DNA from 3 places in the Mesorhizobium sp. M0854 genome. Region 3 is predicted to be linked to each of the others. Evidence: predicted binding sites of a transcription regulator. Region 3 holds the regulator's gene; each other region holds the start of a gene.
What was found. The regulator LexA, encoded in region 3, represses DNA repair genes until DNA is damaged. The targets are predictions, from matches to a motif close to TGTTCNNNNTGTGTTCNG.
Positions count from the first base shown of each region.

Region 1 (2,253 bases), on a different contig from region 3:
AGAAGTGGAACGCACGCTCGACCGCGACTTTTTCATGACCGCGCAGGAGGCCAAGGATTGGGGCCTCGTCGACCATGTTTTCGACACTCGCAAGCAGGCCGCATGAACGAGCCGGGCCGGCGGACGGAACTGAGGCGATTGAGCGCCCGCAATTTCAGCGCCATCGGTCTGGTCTTGCCGCTATCGCGGCACTATAGTCCGGCGATGACCGCCAGCCGCTCATCCAGCCTGTTATGCCTTGCCATCGCTACCGTTGCCGGCACGAACATGCTGGTGGGTATGGCACTTGCCCAAGATAATTCGACGTCTTCGCAAAAGCGCGCTCTGCCCGGTGTGACCAGCGATTATCGCATCGCCGAGCCAGCGCCGCGGCCTGAGCCTGACGATATGGCTCTAGGCAGCGGCAACGGCACCTTCAAGATTGGCGATACCGACGTTCGGATTTCCGGTAGCATCACCATTGATGTCGCTACCGGCGGGATCAGGCCCTCCAGCCGCTAAGTTCGCCTGGTGTGAACCACAAATATTGCGCTTCAAACGAACAGCCCCGCCACTGCTTTGCAACTGACGGGGCTTTCTTGGATCTGAAATCCAAATTGCCGGGAGTGTACTGCCGGCTTTTTATTTCGGATGCTTCGCGGCGTTCAGCCGACGATCCGACTAGCAGTCTCTGATTGTTGTGGGGATCGGCAGGCCAACGTGGGCAGGTAGCGCTAAACGCCTGACCTGGCTACTTATACCTGCCGCGGCTCCAGCGACACGTGGAGCCTCAAGGAACAATCCGGTGGAGTCATGCCTCTGCTCTCCTTCTGTTCGTTGCGACTGTCGTCGAAGCGCTCATCGCATAACCCGCGGCGTCTCGCAGGCTAGCCCCAGGCCGCGAGGCCATCGAAAGACGGCCGGCTTCGTTGACAATTGGATTCTGCCCCCATGACGCGGGGACGTCAACCTTGAATAGCCGGGTTGCCGAAAAATGTGATCGCGAGACGCTTTGTGAAGCCGGCCTCACGGGCAGCTTTTGTCAGGAGCGTGTTCGGCCTTTGTTCTTTCCGCTTGCCCGTTCGCGCGAAAGGCGGTTAAACGCTTTGGTCGAGAGTTGTGGCGTCTCTCGAAAAGGCGGCGAAATTACCTACATAGGGGGTGGTCGGGAAAACCCGCCCATCCCACGAATTCCAGATTCTGAGGCGGCGACCGGCGATGGCCGACCATAAATATCTCTCCATTCGCGGGGCACGCGAACACAATCTGAAGAATGTCGATCTCGACCTGCCGCGTGACAGCCTGATCGTCATGACCGGCCTGTCGGGGTCGGGCAAGTCGTCGCTTGCCTTCGACACCATCTACGCCGAGGGCCAGCGCCGCTATGTCGAGAGCCTTTCGGCCTATGCACGGCAATTCCTCGAAATGATGCAGAAGCCGGACGTCGACCAGATCGACGGCCTGTCGCCGGCCATTTCCATCGAGCAGAAGACCACCTCGAAGAACCCACGTTCGACGGTCGGCACCGTCACCGAGATCTACGATTATATGCGGCTTTTGTTCGCCCGCGTCGGTGTACCCTATTCACCGGCCACCGGCCTGCCGATCGAGAGCCAGACGGTTTCGCAGATGGTCGACCGGGTGCTTGCTGTCGAGGAAGGCACCCGGCTGTTCATTCTGGCGCCGATGGTGCGCGGCCGCAAAGGCGAGTACCGCAAGGAACTGCTGGAGCTGCAGAAGAAGGGTTTTCAGCGCGTCAAGGTCGATGGCGTCTTCTATGAGATCGCCGACGTGCCGGCGCTGGACAAGAAGTACAAGCACGACATCGACGTCGTCGTCGACCGCATCGTCGTGCGCGGCGATCTGGCGACGCGGCTCGCCGATTCCATCGAGACCGCGCTGAAGCTGGCCGACGGGCTGGCGGTGGCGGAATTTGCCGACAAGCCGCTCGACGCCAGCCAGACCGGCGAGGATTCGGTCAACAAATCGAAGAACGAGACGCATGAACGCATGCTGTTCTCGGAAAAGTTCGCCTGCCCGGTGTCCGGCTTCACCATTCCCGAGATCGAGCCCAGGCTGTTCTCCTTCAACAATCCGTTCGGCGCCTGCCCGACCTGCGACGGGCTCGGCAGCCAACGCGCCATTGATGCCAGCCTGGTCGTGCCCGACGAGAATGTCTCGCTGCGCGCCGGCGCCGTCAGCCCTTGGGCGAAGTCGAGCTCGCCCTACTATGCGCAGACGCTGGAAGCGCTGGGCGTCGCCTATGGCTTCAAG
Region 1 is NZ_JAMYOL010000012.1:65,315-67,567, forward strand. Features, by position in the region: gene NKH99_RS19625 (ATP-dependent Clp protease proteolytic subunit) at 1-106, shown strand, start outside; gene NKH99_RS19630 (hypothetical protein) at 139-501, shown strand; gene uvrA (excinuclease ABC subunit UvrA) at 1,198-2,253, shown strand, end outside.
Region 1: a site for LexA is predicted at 1,031-1,048, ahead of uvrA (excinuclease ABC subunit UvrA). Genes of this name have one in related genera too.

Region 2 (2,253 bases), on a different contig from region 3:
CCGACGAATTCCGGTTCGCGGATGAACACCGACAGCATGCCCGCCGCCGAGATCATCACATCCTCGGAAGTGACGATCGAGGCGCGCTTGTTGCCGACCAGGTCGGCATAAGCGCGCAAGCCGCGCGTCAGGACGTTGCGGAAGCCGGCCTCATGCGTGCCGCCCTCCGCGGTCGGGATGGTGTTGCAATAGGAATTGATAAAACCGTCGCCGCCGAACCAGGTCACCGCCCATTCGAGCGAACCGTGGCCGCCCTGCTTCTCGCTCTTGCCGGCAAACATTTCACGGGTGACCTGGAATTCGTCGCCGAGCGAGGCTTTCAGATAGTCCTTGAGGCCGCCCGGAAAATGGAATTCTGCCTTGGCCGGCGTCGTGTCCTTTTCCTTGATCAGCGACGGATCGCAGGTCCAGCGGATTTCGACACCGCCGAACAGATAGGCCTTTGACCGCGCCATGCGGTAGAGCCGCGCCGGCTCGAAAGCAGCACCCTTGCCGAAAATCTGCTCGTCTGGATGGAAGCGGATCTTCGTGCCGCGGCGGTTGTGCACCTCGCCGAGCTGCTCCAGGCCGGTCACCGGAACGCCTCGCGAGAAGCGCTGGCGATAGAGCTTGCGCCCAATCGCGACCTCGACCTCGAGATGGTCGGACAGCGCGTTGACCACGGAAACGCCGACACCGTGCAGGCCGCCGGACGTTTCGTAAACCTTGCTGTCGAACTTGCCGCCTGAATGCAGCGTCGTCATGATGAGTTCGAGAGCCGGCTTCTTGAATTTCGGGTGCGGATCGACCGGAATGCCGCGGCCGTTGTCGGTTACGGACAGGTATCCGTCGGCGGAAAGCTCGACATCGATGAAGGTCGCATGGCCGGCGACCGCCTCGTCCATCGAATTGTCGATAACCTCGGCAAACAGATGGTGCATCGCCTTGTCGTCGGTGCCGCCAATGTACATGCCCGGGCGGCGGCGCACCGGCTCCAGCCCCTCCAGCACTTCGATGTCGGCGGCACTATAGCTCTCGCTGGCGTCGCGGGGCGCCGGCCGCTTCGCCGCCTGCACCAGCGGGTCGGCCGGGCGCGCGGCGGCGCGAGCCGGTTGCGGCTGCTTGTCGAATTTGGCGAAAAGATCGTTATTGTCGTCCATGCCGGTCCTGGATTCCGATGCTGCGAATCACCACCCGATACTGCCACGCTTTTGGCGGGCAGGCGACGGAGGTTCCTGTTACGTTCGAGGATAGGGCCTCTTACTGCAAAACCATTCGACAACCAAGCGGCGGAAATGGGGTCGAGGGTGGAGCATCGACGCTTTGTAAACCCTGTCCGAAGGTTACGCCGCAAGATTGGCTGAAAAAACGGTATTTGCGGACTGTCGCTGACCTATAATGCAGCGAAACCCTCAAGAGGCTGTCGCTTAAGCATGTTGGATTACAGTTCGCTCCTGCTCGCGGCGGCGCTGTCGGGCATGTGCCTTAGCATCACCATGTTTGCGATCTGGTTCAGCGCGCCAAAGGCACGCTTTGTGCTGACGGTGGCCTGCGGCATTCTCGTGCTGGTCGCACATGTCGTGTTGTTCTGGCATTACACCAGGGATCCAAGCCCCTGGCTTTGCCAGATCGTGCTTGTGCTTCTCAGCCTCGGCTTCCTGATCATCTGCCTGTCGGCCATGCAATATCTCGGCACAGGCGACTACAGGCGAGCCATCTTGCCGACCTTGGTTGCGATGGCTGTTTGCGCGGGCGCGACGTATCTCGGGTTTGATGGTGTCGGCTTTATTGTCACCTACGCGACGGTAACGGCGCTGCTCTCGCTCATCGGGGCGATGTTCTGGATTGAGGGTGGTCACGATCGCCGGATATTGCTGGTCGTCTCGTTCCTGAGCGGCGTCTGTGCGCTGTCGTTCGGACTTTGCGGCGCGGTCCTGCTGGTCACGGGCCAATGGGTGCTGGGTGTAGCACCGGACAATTGGGCCGAGCGGGTGAATTCCGTCGTGGCCGTCGCCTGCATGACCGGGCTCGGCGCATTGACGCTCTCCCTGCACCATTTGCAGGCGCAGATCGAATTGAAGGCCGAGACGATGACCGATCCATTGACCGGGCTGATGAATCGGCGGGCGTTGACGGCACTCTACGGCGAGCGGGTCTTCGGTCCGTTCATGTCCGTTGCCATGTTCGACCTTGACCATTTCAAGAGGACGAACGACGTATTCGGTCACCCGGTCGGCGACCAGGTTCTGTGCCGCTTTGCCGCCGTCATCAGGA
Region 2 is NZ_JAMYOL010000009.1:10,838-13,090, reverse strand. Features, by position in the region: gene parE (DNA topoisomerase IV subunit B) at 1-1,139, opposite strand, end outside; gene NKH99_RS15970 (GGDEF domain-containing protein) at 1,413-2,253, shown strand, end outside.
Region 2: a site for LexA is predicted at 1,210-1,227, ahead of parE (DNA topoisomerase IV subunit B). Genes of this name have one in related genera too.

Region 3 (2,253 bases):
ACGTGAAGCAGCTCCTAGCGAATTGCCGTCGAGATAGATCACTCCTTGCGGCAACACAAAGCGGTCGCGCATCGCGCGCAGCGGATCCGCGGCATCCATCGCCTTTATGGCCACGAGATCGGGAATTCCTGTCATGATTTGTCTGCTCCCCCCAAGATCCAACGCAACGCCGGACACGCATCGACTGTTCTTCCATTACTTGGTTGCGCGCAGCAAGGCTCCACCGGCGAGAAGCAGCCTGACCAGGCGGTGGAAACCGGGACTTAACCCGAGGTTGGCGTTTTGAGTTCGTTTCGTTCACGGTGCATTGACCAAACCGCACAGTCGATACGGGTTCAATTCCGTGCCTTTTGCCGACCGACGGTCGATGCCAGTGCCGCCTTCTAGGAGGCCAGAAGGGCGCAAACGAAAGCAGAATCAAGGCGATGAGGCTCGCGGCGGTGAAAATGCGGTACGCCGGTAGGGGACGTCGTTTGTTTCCCGAGCCTTAACGCATTCATTAAACTTTAAACAGTTGCGGAACACAACTGGAACAGATAGTGTTTGTTCTGGGTTTGTTTTTCTGATTCTGTTGGGGGTCGCTATGCTGACACGCAAACAACACGAACTGCTTATGTTCATCCACGAAAGGTTGAAGGAAAGCGGTATCCCGCCTTCATTCGACGAGATGAAGGAAGCGCTCGACCTGGCTTCCAAATCCGGAATCCACCGGCTGATTACGGCGCTGGAGGAGCGCGGCTTCATTCGCCGTTTGCCCAACCGGGCCCGTGCGCTGGAGGTGCTACGCCTGCCTGACTCGATCGCCCCCGGCCTCAATGCGGCACGCAAGTTCTCGCCGAGTGTCATCCAGGGCAGTCTTGGGCAAGGCGCCCCTCGGCAAGGCAAGCCGACATCGTCGCGCGTGCCCGCAGCCGGAAATGACGACGATGTCGTCGCCGCCGTTTCGATCCCGGTGATGGGCCGCATCGCTGCCGGTGTGCCGATCGACGCCATCCAGCACCAGACGCATTCGATTTCGGTGCCGCCGGATATGATCATGGGCGGCGAGCATTATGCGCTTGAGGTCAAAGGCGATTCGATGATCGAGGCCGGCATTTTCGACGGCGACACGGTGATCATCCGCAATGCCGATACGGCGAGCCCCGGTGAGATCGTGGTGGCACTGGTCGACGAGGAGGAAGCGACGCTGAAGCGGTTCCGCCGCAAGGGCGCCTCGATCGCCCTGGAAGCCGCCAATCCGGCCTACGAGACGCGCATCTTCGGACCAGACAGGGTCAAGGTGCAGGGCAAGCTCGTCGGACTGATCCGCCGCTACTGAGCTCCGCCCTTGGCGCCGGCTTTGGGGTTGTCGGCCCGGCGGTATGGCGGCAGGCCCCGTGCCGCGCGTGAAAATTTCCGCTGCACGTGCCAGGGCCGGTATGATTTTTCGACGGCGAAGCGGATCTCGGCGCGTGTTGCCGCTTGTGGATCGAAATAGACGGCGGCACTTCCCGCGCGCGCCAGTTGCCGTTTGGTGACGACGAGGACCAGCCGGTCGTAGTAGCAGGGGTTATGGGCGGTGGCGTCGTCGATGACGATCAAGCTGGCAAAGGCGCAGGCTGGCCGCGCAGTATCGCGGTCCTTGGCTTGCGCGATGATCGCGCCGGATGGATGCCTGGCAAGGCAGAGGCCGTCCGTGCAAATGAACGGCATGCCCGGCGGTAGGTCGGCCGGATCGGCAATGTCGAATTGCGGGTCGTTCTTTCCAGGTGTTTCCGGCGCGACGATAGCCTCTGATGTGAGCGCGCGTTTCCAGTTGTCGATGGTGAACTCATTCGGGCGTGCCCGGTTGACCGCGAGTTCACCGCTGCCGATCGGCAGCGCGACCAGCCGTGCGTCCTCCGAGACCAATACGTCGGGTATGCGTGTCTGCGTTGTCGTCAGCAAGCCGGCGAGCGCAAAAGGAAGTGCCGCCAGCCGCAACCACGTCGTCGCCATGCTGGCAATGACGAGGGCGATCGTCACCAGAAGGACGGATCTCAGCGAAATCAGCCCGACCGCATCGATCGGCGAGCGCTCCGAGATCCACCCGGACAGGGCGATCATCGCCGTCAGCCCCTTGCCCATGATATAGAGAAAAGGGCCATCCGCACCGAACGGCATCGCCAGCGCGCTGAGAACGGCGAAGGGCATGACGACCAGTGACACGATGGGCATGATGGCCAGATTGGCGAACAGGCTGAGCGGCGCCACGCGCTGGAAATGCCATATGGC
Region 3 is NZ_JAMYOL010000005.1:296,558-298,810, forward strand. Features, by position in the region: gene kynU (kynureninase) at 1-135, opposite strand, end outside; gene lexA (transcriptional repressor LexA) at 584-1,318, shown strand; gene NKH99_RS12085 (ComEC/Rec2 family competence protein) at 1,312-2,253, opposite strand, start outside.